DNA from 2 places in the Streptomyces sp. NPDC060027 genome. Region 1 is predicted to be linked to the other one. Evidence: predicted binding sites of a transcription regulator. Region 1 holds the regulator's gene; the other holds the start of a gene.

The links. The regulator HrcA, encoded in region 1, represses chaperone genes, less so after heat shock. The targets are predictions, from matches to a motif close to TTNGCACTCNGNNNNNCNGAGTGCNAA.
Region 2: the regulator HrcA is predicted to act here: its motif matches at 6,855-6,881, upstream of groES (co-chaperone GroES).

Annotation. Positions count from the first base shown of each region.
Region 1 is NZ_JBHWVI010000003.1:83,919-92,472, reverse strand. Features, by position in the region: gene ACFWBT_RS01640 (hypothetical protein) at 1-196, shown strand, start outside; gene ACFWBT_RS01635 (DUF3097 domain-containing protein) at 318-1,124, opposite strand; gene ACFWBT_RS01630 (MBL fold metallo-hydrolase) at 1,170-2,006, opposite strand; gene hrcA (heat-inducible transcriptional repressor HrcA) at 2,185-3,201, shown strand; gene dnaJ (molecular chaperone DnaJ) at 3,202-4,335, shown strand; gene ACFWBT_RS01615 (nitronate monooxygenase) at 4,448-5,587, shown strand; gene ACFWBT_RS01610 (16S rRNA (uracil(1498)-N(3))-methyltransferase) at 5,584-6,333, shown strand; gene ACFWBT_RS01605 (VOC family protein) at 6,364-6,756, shown strand; gene ACFWBT_RS01600 (hypothetical protein) at 6,872-7,441, shown strand; gene ACFWBT_RS01595 (S41 family peptidase) at 7,515-8,554, shown strand, end outside.
Region 2 is NZ_JBHWVI010000021.1:34,474-43,027, reverse strand. Features, by position in the region: gene ACFWBT_RS08215 (YciI family protein) at 1-261, shown strand, start outside; gene ACFWBT_RS08210 (RNA polymerase sigma factor) at 326-1,603, shown strand; gene ACFWBT_RS08205 (cell wall-binding repeat-containing protein) at 1,780-3,822, shown strand; gene ACFWBT_RS08200 (methyltransferase domain-containing protein) at 3,800-4,993, opposite strand; gene ACFWBT_RS08195 (polysaccharide deacetylase family protein) at 5,085-6,050, shown strand; gene ACFWBT_RS08190 (polysaccharide deacetylase family protein) at 6,047-6,799, shown strand; gene groES (co-chaperone GroES) at 7,026-7,334, shown strand; gene groL (chaperonin GroEL) at 7,490-8,554, shown strand, end outside.

The sequences.
Region 1 (8,554 bases):
GCTGACCGGGGCGGGCATCTACTGGGCGAGAAGCCCCAAGGACTTCATCCGCACGGTCGAGCTGTGCCCGCGGGACGAGATCGACCGCGACGACCCGCTGCTGTGGAGGTTCGTCCGCGACACGGACCCGCTCCGGCCGGATCTGCCCCGGCTCCGGTACCGCGTCGACGTCGGCGAATCCACCAGGCGTACGTGAAGGCGCTTCTGCGGTGGGCACCCGAGCTGTGGTTCGGCTACAAGGAGCAGCCGGTTTCGTACCGGGGGCAGCCGGACGAGACGGGCCGCCCTCGGCCCCGATGACGCCGACGGACTTCGCGTCACTCCGGCGCTGTGACGAAGTCGATCAGTTCCTCCACCCGGCCCAGGAGTTCCGGCTCCAGGTCCTTGTAGGAGTGCACCCGGGACAGGATGTGCTGCCAGGCCGCGCCGGTGTTCTCCGGCCAGCCCAGGGCCCGGCACACGCCCGTCTTCCAGTCCTGGCCGCGCGGGACCCTCGGCCAGCCCGGGATGCCCACGGAGGACGGCTTCACGGCCTCCCAGATGTCGATGTACGGGTGACCCAGCACCAGGGCGTGGTCGCTCGTGACCGCCTCGGCGATCCGGGACTCCTTCGAACCCGGGACCAGGTGGTCGACGAGGACGCCGAGCCGGGCGTCCGGGCCCGGGTCGAACGCGGCGACGATCGCCGGGAGGTCGTCGACGCCCTCCAGGTACTCCACGACGACGCCCTCGACGCGCAGGTCGTCGCCCCACACCCGCTCGACCAGTTCGGCGTCGTGGCGGCCCTCGACGTAGATGCGCCCGGCCCGCGCGACCCGGGCGCGGGCGCCGGGCACCGCCACCGAGCCGGAAGCCGTACGGCTGGGACGCACGGGTGCCCCGGCCGTCGGGCGCACCAGCGTCACCACCCTGCCCTCCAGGAGGAAGCCGCGCGGCTCCAGCGGGAACACCCGGTGCTTGCCGAAGCGGTCCTCCAGGGTCACCGTGCCCGCCTCGCAGCGGATCACCGCACCGCAGAAGCCGGTGCCGGGTTCCTCGACGACCAGGCCCGGGTCCGCCGGGACCTCGGGCACGGGCTGGGGCTTCTTCCACGGCGGGGTCAGGTCCGGAGAGTACTGGCGCATTCGGATGACGATAGGAGAAGCGGCGGGCGAGCGGTGTGCTGATCCCTACGACACGCCGAAGCGCGTCGCCAGCTGCTCCCGCTGCGCCCTGACGAACGCCGCGTCCACCGCCGCCCCGTGCCCCGGCACGTACACCGCGTCCTCCCCACCCAGGTCCACCAGCCGGTCCAGGGCGGCAGGCCAGTGCGACGGTACGGCGTCCGGGCCCGCCTGGGGTTCGCCGGACTCCTCCACCAGATCGCCGCAGAAGACGATCTCGGGCGACGTGAGCGACGCGGGCGGCGGGAGCGACGCGCGCGACGCGGGCCGGGCGGGCGGTGCGGGCGGTGCGGGCGATCCCGGTGGCTCCGCCGGCGAGGGTGGCCCGGGCGCGCCGGGGATCAGGACCGCCAGGTCGTGGCCCGTGTGCCCCGGGCCGACGTTCGCCAGCAGCACCTGGAGCCCGCCGCCCAGGTCGAGGGTCCACTCGCCGCTCACGGAGTGCCGGGGAGCGACCAGCAGGTCCGCCGCCTCGGCCGCCGCGTCCGGGTCGAGACCGTTGCGCACGGCGTCCGCGCGCAGCTCCTCGCGCTCGTGGGCGAAGACCGCGTCCAGCCCGACCGCGCCGAAGACCTCCACGTCCGTGAACGCCGCCGCGCCGAAGATGTGATCGAAATGCGGATGGGTCAGTGCGAGGTGCGTCACTCGGCGCTCCGGCCCGAGGAGCCGTTCGGCCTCGGCGCGCAGCCACGCGCCCTCCGCGAGGCTCGACCCCGCGTCGATCATCAGGGCCGCGCCCTCGCCGACGACGAGCCCGACCGTGCAGTCCCAGTCCGGAAGTCGCCGCCGCCCGACCCGGGGTGCCACCCTTTCCCACCCCAGCTCTTCCCAAGTCAGCCTCATACGGCGACGCTAGCGGTGACCGGGTGCCGCGCACGACATCGCAGGCCCGCCCTTGCCGGGGTCGTGCCCCACCGCCGTACACTGGGCCGGGGAACGTTGGCACTCGCGTGCGCTGAGTGCCAGGCGAAAGCCACGAAGGCCACGAAGACCATCGAGTCGACTTCTGGAGGTGTGCGCGATGCTCAGTGAACGCAGGCTCGAGGTGCTGCGCGCCATCGTCCAGGACTATGTCGGCACCGAGGAACCGGTCGGTTCCAAGGCGCTCACCGAGCGGCACCGGCTCGGCGTGTCGCCGGCGACCGTCCGCAACGACATGGCCGCCCTTGAGGACGAGGGCTACATCGCCCAGCCGCACACCAGCGCCGGGCGCATCCCCACGGACAAGGGGTACCGGCTCTTCGTCGACAAGCTCGCCGGAGTCAAGCCGATGACCGCGCCCGAGCGGCGGGCCATCCAGAACTTCCTGGACGGTGCCGTCGACCTCGACGACGTCGTCGGGCGGACCGTGCGGCTGCTCGCGCAGCTCACCCGGCAGGTCGCCGTCGTGCAGTACCCCTCGCTGACCCGCTCGACCGTGCGCCATGTGGAGCTGCTGTCGCTCGCCCCCGCGCGGGTGATGCTCGTGCTGATCACGGACACCGGCCGGGTCGAGCAGCGCATGATCAACTCTCCCGCGCCGTTCGGTGAGACGTCGCTCGCGGATCTGCGGGCCCGGCTCAACAGCAGGGTCGCGGGGCGCCCCTTCGCGGACGTCCCGCAGCTCGTGCAGGACCTCCCGGACGCCTTCGAGGCGGAGGACCGGGGTACGGTCTCGACAGTGCTCTCCACTCTGCTGGAGACACTCGTCGAGGAGACCGAGGAGCGGCTGATGATCGGCGGTACCGCCAATCTCACCCGTTTCGGACATGACTTCCCTCTCACCATCCGGCCGGTGCTCGAAGCGCTGGAGGAGCAGGTTGTGCTCCTCAAGTTGCTTGGAGAGGCCGGGGATTCGAGCATGACCGTGCGAATCGGGCACGAGAACGCGTATGAGGGACTCAACTCCACGTCCGTGGTCTCCGTCGGCTACGGTTCGGGCGGCGAGGCAGTAGCCAAACTCGGCGTGGTCGGCCCGACCCGCATGGATTACCCGGGAACGATGGGAGCGGTACGAGCGGTGGCACGGTACGTCGGACAGATCCTGGCGGAGTCCTGAGTGGCCACGGACTACTACGCCGTACTCGGCGTGCGCCGCGACGCGTCCCAGGACGAGATCAAGAAGGCGTTCCGGAGGCTCGCTCGCGAGCTGCACCCGGACGTCAATCCCGATCCGAAGACGCAGGAGCGCTTCAAGGAGATCAACGCCGCGTACGAGGTGTTGTCGGACCCGCAGAAGAAGCAGGTCTACGACCTCGGCGGTGACCCGCTGTCCCAGCAGGGCGGCGCCGCCGGCGGCTTCGGCGCGGGCGGCTTCGGGAACTTCTCGGACATCATGGACGCTTTCTTCGGCACGGCGTCGCAGCGCGGACCGCGCTCGCGCACCCGCCGGGGCCAGGACGCCATGATCCGGCTGGAGATCGAGCTGGACGAGGCGGCCTTCGGCACCACGAAGGACATCCAGGTCGACACGGCCGTCGTCTGCGCCACCTGCAACGGCGAGGGTGCCGCGCCCGGCACCGCCGCGCAGACCTGTGACATGTGCCGCGGTCGCGGCGAGGTGTCCCAGGTCACGCGGTCCTTCCTCGGCCAGGTCATGACCTCGCGGCCGTGTCCGCAGTGCCAGGGCTTCGGCACCGTGGTCCCGACCCCGTGCCCCGAGTGCGCGGGCGACGGCCGGGTCCGGTCCCGTCGCACCCTCACGGTCAAGATCCCGGCCGGTGTGGACAACGGCACACGGATCCAGCTCGCGGGCGAGGGCGAGGTCGGCCCCGGCGGCGGCCCCGCCGGTGACCTGTACGTCGAGATCCACGAGCTGCCGCACTCGACCTTCCAGCGGAGGGGCGACGACCTGCACTGCACGGTCACCATCCCGATGACCGCGGCGTCCCTCGGCACGAAGGTGCCGCTGGAGACCCTCGACGGCATGGAGGAGGTCGACATCCGTCCGGGCACCCAGTCCGGTCAGTCGATCCCGCTGCACGGCCGGGGTGTCACCCACCTGCGCGGCGGCGGCCGCGGCGACCTCATCGTGCACGTCGAGGTCACCACGCCGACCAAGCTCGACGCGGAGCAGGAGCGGGTGCTGCGCGAGCTCGCCGTACTGCGCGGCGAGGAGCGGCCCACCGGTCAGTTCCAGCCTGGTCAGCAGGGGCTCTTCTCGCGCCTGAAGGACGCCTTCAACGGTCGCTGACCCAAGCGCGGCGCGGGGTGGTAATGCCACCCCGTGCCCGCCCATCCCGGTGGTCCCTGCCGGGCGGACGGCCGGATTCGGACTTGTACTGAGGACGTGACAACATGCCGTCATGTCCTCCGCACTGACCGATCTCTTCCCTCACCCGATCGTGCAGGCCCCCATGGCGGGCGGCGTTTCCGTCCCCCAGCTCGCGGCCGCCGTGTCCGAGGCGGGCGGGCTGGGATTCCTCGCCGCCGGGTACAAGACCGCCGACGGTATGTACCAGGAGATCAAGCAGCTGCGCGGGCTGACCGGACGTCCCTTCGGCGTCAATCTGTTCATGCCACAGCCCGAGTACGCCGGCGCAGGCACCGGCTCCACCGGAGCGTCCGGCGCCGCGCTGCCTTCCGCCGCCGCGGTCACGGTCTACGCCAACCAGCTCGCGGGTGAGGCCGCCTGGTACGAGACCGAGCTCGGCGATCCGGACAGCGGCCGCGACGACGGCTACGACGCCAAGCTCGCGGTCCTCCTCGACAACCCGGTGGCCGTGGTCTCCTTCCACTTCGGCGTGCCGAGCCAGGACGTGCTGGACTCCCTGCGCCGCGCCGGCACGCTCACCCTGGTCACCGCGACCACGGCCGAGGAAGCCCTCGCCGTGCAGCTGGCGGGCGCCGCCGCCGTCATCGTGCAGGGCATCGAGGCCGGCGGACACCAGGGCACCCACCGCGACAACCCGGAGACGGACGGCACGGGCATCGGGCTGCTCTCCCTGATCGCACAGGTCCGCGAGACGGTGCAGATCCCGATCGTCGCGGCCGGCGGCATCATGCGCGGCAGCCAGATCGCCGCCGCCCTCGCCGCGGGCGCGAACGCGGCCCAGCTCGGCACGGCGTTCCTCGCCACCCCCGAGTCCGGCGCGAACGCCGTGCACAAGGAGGCGCTGACCAACCCCCTCTTCGTCCGCACGGAACTCACGCGCGCGTTCTCCGGGCGGCCGGCGCGCGGGCTGGCCAACCGCTTCATGCGCGAGCACGGCCCGTACGCCCCCGCCGCCTACCCCGAGATCCACCACCTGACCTCGCCGCTGCGCAAGGCGGCCGCCAAGGCGGGCGACGCGCAGGGCATGGCGCTGTGGGCGGGACAGGGCCACCGCATGGCGCGCGACCTGCCCGCCGGGCAGCTGGTGGAGATACTGAACGCCGAGATCGCCGCCGCCAAGACAGCGTTGTCGGCAACCGACGAGATCCCGGAAGAGGGTGCGGCCCGATGACGGCACCGGTGTTCCTGGTCGACCACTTCGACGCGGGCGGCGGCGGACGCTACGTCCTCGACGGCGCCGAGGGACGGCACGCCGTCTCCGTGAAACGGCTGCGACCCGGCGAGGACGTCGTACTCACCGACGGGGCCGGGCGCTGGGCGGACTGCGTCGTCCTCGACACCGAGGGCAAGGACCGGCTGATCGTGAAGATGGACTCGGTGGCGGAGGAACCGGCCGAGGAGCCGCGCATCACCGTCGTCCAGGCCCTGCCCAAGGGCGACCGGGGGGAGCTGGCCGTCGAGACCATGACCGAGACCGGCGTCGACGCGATCGTCCCCTGGGCCGCCTCCCGCTGCATCACCCAGTGGAAGGGCGACCGGGGCCTGAAGGCGCTCACCAAGTGGCGCGCCACCGCCCGGGAGGCCGGCAAGCAGTCCCGCCGGGTGCGCTTCCCGGAGGTCGCGGACGCGATGACGACCAAGCAGGTTGCCGCACTTCTCGCCAAAGCCGATCTCGCCGCCGTACTCCACGAGGACACCGAACTCGGCACCGAGCCGTTCGCGACGGCCGGCCTGCCCGGTTCCGGGGAGATCGTCCTGGTGGTCGGCCCCGAGGGCGGGATCTCCCCGGAAGAGGTCGCGCTCTTCACCGAGGCGGGCGCGAAGATGTTCCACCTGGGGCGTACGGTGCTGCGTACGTCGACGGCCGGGACCGTGGCCACGGCACTGCTGCTGGCCCGCACCGGCCGCTGGTCCTGACCCGTCACCCGCACATCCAGCAGGGATTCCATGGAACTCGCCCAGGTACGGCTGCTCGTCTCCGACTTCGCCGCCTGCTACCGCTTCTACTCCGAAGTCCTCGGCCTCAAGCCCCAGTCGGGCGCGGCCAAGGGCCCGTACGAGAAGTTCAGTCCCGTCACCGGGTCGGCGGGCATCGCCCTCCAGGACCGCGCGATGATGGCCGGGGTCCTGGGCGAGCTCGGTGACGTGGTGACCGGGCACCGCTCGCTGGTGGTGCTGCGGGTGGACGACCTCGACACCTACTGCGAGCAGGTCGTCTCACGCGGCGCGACTCTGCTGCACGGCCCGGCGCCCATGACGGACCGGATGCGCGTCGCCCATCTCAAGGACCCCGAGGGGAACTTGGTGGAACTCCAGGAGTGGCAGCTGCTGCTCGGCTGACGAGCGACCCGGGGCCGTCCCGGCCACCGGGACGAGGAACTCCTTCGGGTGGTTGTGCGCCCGATGGCCGCATGCGGTCTACCGCGGTGGGCCGTGCGGTGGCACGCTGCCGTCCATGGGGGCTTTGAGGCGTATCAGGAGCCGGACGGGGCGCAGGCGGGTGCTGATGGCCGTCGGGCTGGGCGCGGCCGGCGTGTTCGGAGTGGCCGCGTGCGAGCCCGGGGACGGGCTCAGCGCCGCCACCGTGTCCTACACGACCGACCAGACGGCGACGAAAGAACTCGAACGGCGCCAGGTGGACGTGCGCTGGCTCAGCTGCACGGCGCACTACGGCGGCGCCAACAAGGTCTACACGCCCGGGAAGTCGCCCTCGCCGACGGAGAACACCGTGGCGTCCGTCGACTGCCAGGGCCAGACCGGCGACGGACGGGACATCGTCGTCAAGGGCAAGGTCACCCGCGCCGTCGACGGCGCCTGCGTACGCGGCGACCTGCGGGCCACCGTCGGCGGGAAGCAGGTGTTCCGCGTGAGCGGCCTGGGCGACTGCAACGCCACCGACGGCCCCACTCCGCCGGTCACCTACAACCCCCCGAACGGACAGCCCGACCCCACCGTCACGGTCACCGTCACGAAGACCATGTGGTGCAAGGGCGACCCCACCTGCTGGCCCGCGCAGGGCAAGTGACCTGCCAAGCCGTCCACGGATCAAGTGATCCAAACCCCTGTCGGGGCGTGCGTCCGCTGCGTAGGGTGACCGGGTGACAGAGTCCGCAGCCTCCGCGTATCTCCGGTTTCCGCATCTGCACGGCGAGTTGGTCGTCTTCACGGCCGAGGACGACATCTGGGCCGCTTCCCTCGACGGCGGCGGCCGCGCCTGGCGAATCAGCGCCGACAACGTAGCGGTGAACCATCCGCGTATCTCCCCGGACGGCACGACGGTCGCCTGGACGTCCACGCGCGACGGCGCCCCCGAGGCCCATGTCGCCTCCCTGGCGGGCGGACCCGCCAAACGGCTGACGTACTGGGGCAGTTCGAAGACCCAGGTACGCGGCTGGACCCCCGACGGACAGGTGCTCGCCCTCAGCACCCAGGGCCAGGCCAGCCTGCGCCGCACCTGGGCACGGTCCGTCCCGCTCGACGGCGGCCCCGCGACGACCCTGCCGTACGGCCCCGTCGGCGACGTCGCCCACGGCGCGCCCGGTGTCGTCCTGCTGTCCGCCCCGATGGGGCGCGAGGCGGCCTGGTGGAAGCGGTACCGCGGCGGCACGGCGGGCAAGCTGTGGATCGACCGGGACGGCGAGGGCGAGTTCGTCCGGCTGCACGAGGACATCGACGGGAACCTCGAGTACCCGTTCTGGGTGGGCGAGAGGATCGCCTTCCTGTCGGACCACGAGGACGTCGGGGCCCTGTACTCCTCCCTCGCCGACGGATCCGACCTGCGGCGCCACACGCCCCTGGACGCCTTCTACGCCCGCCACGCGGCCACCGACGGCACCCGGGTGGTGTACGCGTCCGCCGGTGAACTGTGGCTTCTCGACGACCTCGACGGCGCCGAGCCGCGCCGGCTGGACATCCGGCTCGGCGGCCAGCGCGTCGACCAGCAGCCCCACCCCGTCAGCGCCTCGCGCTGGTTCTCCGCCGCCGCGCCCGACCACACCGGACGCGGCAGCGCGATCTCCGTGCGCGGCGCCGTCCACTGGGTCACCCACCGCTCCGGACCGGCCCGCGCGCTCGCCACCGAGCAGGGCGTCCGCGCCCGGCTGCCCCGCACCTTCCGCGCCGAGGGCGAGGAGCACGT
Region 2 (8,554 bases), on a different contig from region 1:
GAGGAGATCACCAAGGCGGGCGTCATGCTCGAGACCGACGGCCTGGCGCCCACCGCGCAGGGCAAGCGCGTCCACTGGTCGGGTGGGCAGCTGTCCGTCACCGACGGACCCTTCACCGAGTCCAAGGAGGTCGTCGGCGGTTACGCGATCATGCAGTGCAAGGACATGGCCGAGGCCGTGGAGTGGACCAAGCGGTTCCTGAAGGTGCACGAGGAGTTCTGGACGGTCACCTGCGAGGTGCGGGAGATCGCCGGGGGCTGAGCGGTCTTCTCGGCCCGAGCGGTCTGCTTGGTCCGAGGCCGCCGCGGGTGTCTGATGGTGTGCTGTGGAACAGCAGCCCACCCCAGCGCCCGCCGGCGGCGTCGACACGGCCGTCGAGACCATCTTCCGCATCGAGTCCCCCCGCATCATCGCGGGCGTCGCACGGATCGTCCTCGACGTCGGCATCGCCGAGGAACTCGCCCAGGACGCCCTGGTCGCGGCGCTGGAGCAGTGGCCGCGGGACGGAGTGCCGGACAACCCGGGCGCCTGGTTGACGGCCACGGCCAAGCACCGGGCGATCGACCTCGTACGCCGCCGGGAGCGCTACGCCCGCAAGCTGGAGGAGGTCGGACGGGACCTCTCGCTGTCGGCGCCGCACCACATCGACGAACCCGCCGATCCGGACGACATCGACGACGACCTGCTCCGGCTGGTCTTCACCGCCTGTCACCCCGTCCTGTCCGCCGAGGCCCGTATCGCGCTCACCCTGCGGCTCCTCGGCGGTCTGACGACGTCCGAGATCGCCCGCGCCTTCCTCGTCCCGGAGGCCACGGTCGCCCAGCGCATCGTGCGGGCCAAGCGGACACTGGCGACCAAGGGGGTCGCCTTCGAGGTCCCGTACGGCCCCGAACGCGAAGCCCGTCTCGGTTCCGTACTGGAGGTCATCTACCTCGTCTTCAACGAGGGGTACGCGGCCACGGCGGGCGACGACCTGCTCCGTCCGGCGCTGTGCGAGGACGCGCTCCGGCTGGCCAGGGTGCTCGCCGAGCTGATGCCCAAGGAGCCCGAGGTGCACGCGCTCGCCGCCCTGCTGGAGCTCCAGGAGTCCCGGGCGGCCGCGCGCACCGGGCCCGACGGCGAACCCGTCCTCCTCAAGGACCAGAACCGCCGCCGCTGGAACCGCATGCTGATCCGCCGCGGCTTCACCGCGCTGGGCCGCTCCAGCGCCGTCGCCACCGGCAGCCCGGGGCCGTACGCGCTCCAGGCCGCCATCGCCGCCAGCCACGCGCAGGCCTACACGTACGAGGAGACGGACTGGCGGCAGATCGCCACCCTGTACGGCCTGTTGGCGGCCCGCACACCCTCTCCGGTCGTCGAACTGAACCGTGCCGTGGCCGTCTCGATGGCCGACGGGCCGGGCCCCGCCCTGGAGATCGTCGACGCCCTCGTCGGCGAACCCGCCCTGCGCGACTACCACTTGCTGCCCAGCGTCCGGGGGGACCTGCTGACCCGACTCGGCAGGACGGCGGAAGCGCGGGCGGAGTTCGAGCGGGCGGCCTCGCTGGCGCGGAACGAGCGCGAACGCGCGCTGCTGACCGCCCGGGCCCGGGAGTGCGGCTGACTCGCCGCACGGCGGCCCGTGCGGAGCCGTCTCGTAACTCTGTTCCCCCTGGTCACTTCAGGAACTACAGTGATCCGGCTGCCATGACGCGGCTGTGAGCCTCTGGGAGAGGGGCACCGGCCCGGCGAGTGCGCGGCGATTCCGACGTTTCTGATCCATGGGGGGTCACTTTGAGCATGTTCAGGCGCCGCGGTGGCACGGCGCTCGCGACCGCGGCGGCATTCGCCGCGGCCACCTTGGCGACGGCTCCGGGTGCCGTCGCCGACGATGCAGGGCCCTGGCCGGGCACCGAGGGCAAGATCCTCGTGGACGGCCCGCTCCTGATCGATCCCGCCACGGGCAAGGCCACCGAGGTTCCCCAGCAGTCCGGGTGGTACGCCGCCTGGGCGCCGGACGGCAGCCGGCTCGTCACCGCCGCGAGCCAGATCTCGAGCATCAGGCCGAGCGGCTCCTCGAAGATCACTCTGCCCTGGGCGGAAGGGGTGCGATCCAGCGCCGCGTACGAGGACCTGACCTTCTGGTGGGGCGGGCGCTACGTCGTCTTCTCGACCGGCGGCCAGCTCGCCTACGGCCCCTCCGACGGCTCGTGGGCGCCCCGCCCGCTGCTGACGGCCGCCCAGGAGCCGTCCACCGTCTGCGACAGCGACCCGACCGTGAGCCCGACCGGTCTGATGGCGTTCGAGCGGCGCAAGAACTACGGCTGCTACGACAACGACGGCGTCTGGGTCTACGACTCGACGGCGAACACGGTCAAGCGGGTGCTGACCGACGCCGAGCAGCCCGCCTACTCACCGGACGGCACCAAGCTGGCGTTCGTCCGGAACGTCGACGGCGGATTGTCGCAGCTCTTCACGGCGAACGCGGACGGCACGGGCGTCCGGCAGATCACCAGCGACTCCCGCGGTTACGCGAACCCGTCCTGGTCGCCCACCGGCAAGCGGATCATCTTCGACGCCCACACCTCGGGCGACAGCGCCGACGTGCACACCACCGAGTATGTGGACCTGGCCACCGGCGCGCTCACCAAGGTGCCGGCCGACCCGGGCGGCAACTCCGGCTCCAACCCCAGCTGGCAGCCGCTGCGCAAGAACAGCACAGGACGGGTCTGGGGCGCCGACACCTACGCCACCAACACGGCCTCCTCGCGCTGGACCTGGAACACGGTCGGCGAGAGCGTTCCGGGTCTGATGGACGCCAAGGCCGCGGTGCTGATCAACCAGGACTCCGAGGCGTACTCGCTCACCGCGCCCGCGCTGGCCGGCAAGAAGCACGGTCCGGTGCTGATGACCCCGAAGAGCGGGCTGTCCTCCGCGACGAAGGCCGAGCTGAAGCGGGTGCTGAAGCCGGGCGCGAACGTCTATCTCATCGGCGGCACGTCCGTCCTCAGCGGCTCGGTCTCCTCGCAGGTGTCCGCGCTCGGCTTCACGCCGAAGCGGCTGGCGGGAACGTCCCGGTACTCGACCTCGGTCGCGGTGGCGAAGTCCGTGACCAGCGCGCCGAAGTACGTGTTCCTGGCCACCGGCACCGACTACCACTCGGCGCTCGCGGCGGCCGCAGCGGCCGGGGCGGACGGCACGAGCAGCGCGGGCGGTGTCGTCCTCAACGACGGCAACAAGCTGACCGATTCGGTGAAGGCGTACCTCAACAGCCTGAACCCGAAGAACACCATGATCATCACGGTGGGTGCCTCGGCGAAGTACGCGCTGACGCACACCTACTTCTCCAAGTGGCCGTCGACGTACACGTACTACCCGATCACGGCGAGCGGCAACGAGGGCACCTCCGCGGCGGTCGCCAAGTTCTGGTGGAGTGCGCCGAGCCAGGCCGCCCTCGCCTCCACGGACAGCTGGCGTGGCGGCGTGTCGGCGGGTGCGGCGATGAACGTCTTCGGACCCGTCCTGTGGACCTCGCCCGGCACCCTGTCGAGCGAGGCCAAGAGCTATCTGCTGCGGGAGTCCGCGAGCACGCAGTTCGTGGTCGGCTTCGGCGGCAGCGGGTCGATCGCGGCGGGCGCGCTGGACACCGCGGGCGCCTCGATCAGCGCGAGCGGCAGCCAGTTCGTGTACCACCCGTACTACAAGGGCGTGGTGCCCACGAGTGCGCAGCGGAGCACCTTCACGCTCCGCACGAACGGCGGCCAGGCCGCGACGGTCGTGAGGTCGGGCCCGGTCGGCGCCGATCCGAACCTGGCACCCCTCAAGACGGTCCACCACCAGTAGACGGTGTCGCGGGTGCCCCCACCAGCATGGTCGGGGCGCCCGCCACCCGTGTCAGGAACACCGTCGCGGAGCGGGGGCCCTGCGGCTTCACCTTGCGCCGCAGCTCCTCCGGCTCGACGGCCGATCCGCGCTTCTTCACGGTCAGGATGCCGACCTCCCGTTCCCGGAGCAGCGCCTTCAACTTCTTCACGTTGAAGGGGAGTCGGTCGGTGATCTCGTACGCGGAGGCGTACGGGGTCGGGCGCAGCTCGTCGGCCGTGACGTAGGCGATCGTCTCGTCGACCAGCCCGCCGTCCAGTTCCTCGGCGACCTCGGCGACGAGGTGCGCGCGGATGACCGCGCCGTCCGGCTCGTACAGATAGCGTCCGACCGCCCGCACCGCCGGATCGGGCAGCCCGCGCCCGCGCAGCTCGCGCGGGCCCGGCAGCAGGGTGGCGCGCACCAGGCCCGGCTCCGTGCCGAACCACAGAACCGCCTCCTTCACGTCCCCGCCGTCCGAGATCCACTCGGCCTCCGCCCCGGCGGGGACCGCCTCGTGCGGGATGCCGGGGGCGATCTTCAGCGCGGCGACGGGAGCCTTCAGGGCCGCCCCGATCGCCCAGGACAGCGGTGGCGAGTACGCCTCCGGGTCGAAGATCCGGCCCCGGCCGCCCCGGCGCCCCGGGTCCACGAAGACCGCGTCGTACGAAGAGGTGTCCACCTCGGTGACGTCCGTCTCACGCACCTCGATCAGGTCCGTGAGCCCGAGCGCGTCGGCGTTCGCGCGGGCCGCGGCGGCCGTCAGCGGATCACGGTCGACGGCGAGGACGCGGATTCCGGCGCGGGCCAGCGCGATCGCGTCGCCGCCGATGCCGCAGCAGAGATCGGCGACGGACCGGACTCCCAGGGCGCGCAGCCGCTCGGCGCGGTGGACCGCCACGCTTGTCCGGGTGGACTGCTCGACCCCGTTCGGGGTGAAGAACATCCGTCCGGCGTCCTCGGCCCCGAACTTCGCCGCCGCCCGCTGTCGCAGCCGGGCCTGTCCGAGGGCCGCCGAGACCAGTTCGGCGGGGTGGTCGCGGCGCAGCCGGGTGGCGACGGCCAGTTCCTGTGCCGGTTCGGTGGCGCGGACCTCGTCGAGCAGGGCGCGGCCCTCGGCGGTGAGGAGGGAGGCGAAGGAGACGTCGTTCACCCGGCCATTGTGGGCCAGTCGGTGGACGGTGTGCTTCGGGCGGCGGTGTCGGGGCCTTGGCGAGGGCGGTGACCTGGGAGGATCCGGCCCCATGCGACCCGTACGACAAAATGATAAAAACGGCACAAACGGGGCCGGTGCGCGCTGGGGAGTCGGCGTGCTCGCCCTCGCCCTCCTCGTCTCCGGTTGTGCCGAGACCGGCTCCGGCTCCGCCCCCGGTTCCGGTTCCGGCGCCGACGCCGACGCCGCCAAGCCGGCCCACGGTCGGCAGGTCCGGCTCCAGGCGCCCCCGGCCCGCGCCCTCGACGCGTACGCCTCCCGGCTCCGGCTGGCACAGGCCCGGCGTGTCGCCGCCGCCAAGCGCTGGGGACTCGCCGAGGTGCCGCTGACACCCCCGGCGCCGCCCGCCAGGAAGCCGGTCATCGAGGCCCGCAAGGGGTTCGAGGTCGACGACCAGGAGGAGCTGGGGCTGCCGCCGGTCTTCACGACCGTCCCCACCAAGGACAAGGTCGTCTTCCTCACCATCGACGACGGCGAGGAGAAGGACCCCGCCTTCCTGCGGATGATGAGCGACCTGAAGATCCCGTACACCGCCTTCCTCAGCGACTACCTGGTCAAGGACGGCTACGGGTACTTCCGCAAGATGCGCGACCGCGGCATCACCCTCAACAACCACACGCTGCACCACCCCTATCTGCCCGCCCTGTCCTACGCGCGGCAGAAGCGCGAGATCTGCGGCATGCAGGACGTGATGAAGAAGCAGTTCGGCAAGCGCCCGGTCCTCTTCCGCCCGCCGTACGGCAACTACAACCAGGACACCCTGCGCGCCGCCAAGTCCTGCGGCGTCGCGTACGCGCCCATCTGGAACGAGGAAGTCTTCGTCGACCACTGGGAGTACCGCGAGGACGACCAGGACCTGCACCCCGGCGACATCGTCCTCACCCACTTCCGGGGCCGCAAGGACTGGAACGGCACGATGCCCGACATGGTCCGCCGCTTCCTGAAGACGGTCACCCGCAAGGGGTACGCGGTCGCGCGCCTCGAGGACTACCTGTGAGGGTGCGGGCGGCGCTCGCCGGCCTGCTCGCGGCGGTGCTGCTCGGTGGCTGCGCGCAGTCCGTCGACCCCATCGAGCGGCTGGGCAAGAAGGCGGCCCAGCGGGTGCGTCCGCAGGAGGCGGCGTACCGCCGCTGGGGTCTGGCCACCCCGCTCGCCGCGGCCCCGAAGGCGCCCGCCCGGACCACCGCACGCACCGCGGGCCCGGGACTGCCGCCCGTCGTGGACCATGTGCGCACCCACGACAAGGTGGTCTTCCTGACGTACGACGACGGGGTGGAGCGCGATCCCCGGTTCGTCGACATGGTCCGCGAACTGCGGCTGCCGGTCAGCGTGTTCCTCACGGACGGTGTCGTCGGGCCGGGGTACGGGCACTTCGCCCGGCTGCGCGCGGTCGGCGCGAGCGTCCAGAACCACACCCTCGACCACGCCTCCCTGCGCGGCCTGCCCTACGCCGGCCAGCGCGCCGAGATCTGCGGACAGCAGGACAAACTCCGGCAGCGCTTCGGCATCCGGCCCCGGCTGCTGCGGCCCCCCTACGGCAGGTACGACAGCACCACCCTGCGCGCCGCCGCCGACTGCGGGGTCACCGCGATCGTCCTCGGCCGCGCCGCCGACGCGCACCGGCTCCGGCCGGGCGACATCCTCTGCGGCTTCGGCGAACCCGATCTCACGGACGCCACGGTCCGGCTGCTCCGGCGCATCCAGGCGGAGGGCTTCACTCCGGCCCGGCTGGAGAACTACCTCTAGGGGCCGCCCGGTCGCCCCGCTCCGGCACCTTCCGGCCCGCGCCACGCCGACGCCTTTGGCACTCCGCTTGACCGAGTGCTAATCGCAGTCATAGTCTCAGGTCTGGCACTCCCCCCTGGAGAGTGCCAATAGCGACGGGCAGGTCCGGCACCCGCGACGACGGATCGACCTGGTCGCCACCTCAGACAGTTAACCCCGTGAGATCTCCGAAGGGGGAGGTCGGATCGTGACGACCGCCAGCTCCAAGGTTGCCATCAAGCCGCTCGAGGACCGCATTGTGGTCCAGCCGCTCGACGCCGAGCAGACCACGGCCTCTGGCCTGGTCATTCCGGACACTGCGAAGGAGAAGCCCCAGGAGGGCGTCGTCCTGGCCGTGGGTCCGGGCCGTGTCGAGGACGGCAAGCGTGTCGAGCTCGACGTCGCCGTCGGCGACATCGTTCTCTACAGCAAGTACGGCGGCACCGAGGTGAAGTACAACGGCGAGGAATACCTCGTCCTCTCGGCTCGCGACGTGCTCGCGATCATCGAGAAGTAATTCACCCGGTAAGGGCGTCCGGGGGCTTCCCCCGGACAACCCCGCACCAAGCATTGCAGTGAACTGCGCCCCTGGCCCCCGCTACCTTTGATGAACCGGGCGCTGGGGGCGCCGTTCGTTTCTCCCAAGTTTTCCGAGAGGGCTGAACCGCTCCCATGGCGAAGATCCTGAAGTTCGACGAGGACGCCCGTCGCGCCCTTGAGCGCGGCGTCAACAAGCTTGCCGACACGGTGAAGGTGACGATCGGCCCCAAGGGCCGCAACGTCGTCATCGACAAGAAGTTCGGCGCCCCCACCATCACCAACGACGGCGTGACCATCGCCCGTGAGGTCGAGGTCGAGGACCCGTTCGAGAACCTCGGTGCCCAGCTGGTGAAGGAGGTGGCGACCAAGACCAACGACATCGCGGGTGACGGTACGACCACCGCCACCGTGCTCGCCCAGGCGCTCGTGCGCGAGGGCCTGAAGAACGTCGCCGCGGGTGCCTCCCCGGCGCTGCTGAAGAAGGGCATCGACGCGGCCGTCAAGGCGGTCTCCGACGAGCTCCTCGCCACCGCGCGCCCGATCGACGAGAAGTCCGACATCGCGGCCGTCGCCGGTCTGTCCGCCCAGGACCCGCAGGTCGGCGAGCTCATCGCCGAGGCGATGGACAAGGTCGGCAAGGACGGTGTCATCACCGTCGAGGAGTCCAACACCTTCGGTCTGGAGCTGGACTTCACCGAGGGCATGGCCTTCGACAAGGGCTACCTGTCCCCGTACATGGTGTCCGACCAGGAGCGTATGGAGGCCGTCCTCGACGACCCGTACATCCTCATCCACCAGGGCAAGATCAGCTCCATCCAGGACCTGCTGCCGCTGCTGGAGAAGGTCATCCAGTCGAACGCCTCCAAGCCGCTGCTGATCATCGCCGAGGACGTCGAGGGCGAGGCCCTGTCGACCCTGGTCGTGAACAAGATCCGCGGCACGTTCAACGCCGTCGCCGTGAAGGCCCCCGGCTTCGGTGACCGCCGCAAGGCCATGCTCGGCGACATCGCCACCCTCACCGGTGGTCAGGTCATCGCCGAGGAGGTCGGCCTCAAGCTCGACCAGGTCGGCCTGGACGTGCTCGGCAGCGCCCGCCGCGTGACCGTCACCAAGGACGACACCACGATCGTCGACGGTGGCGGCAGCTCCGACGAGGTCGTCGGCCGCGTCAACCAGATCAAGGCCGAGATCGAGAAC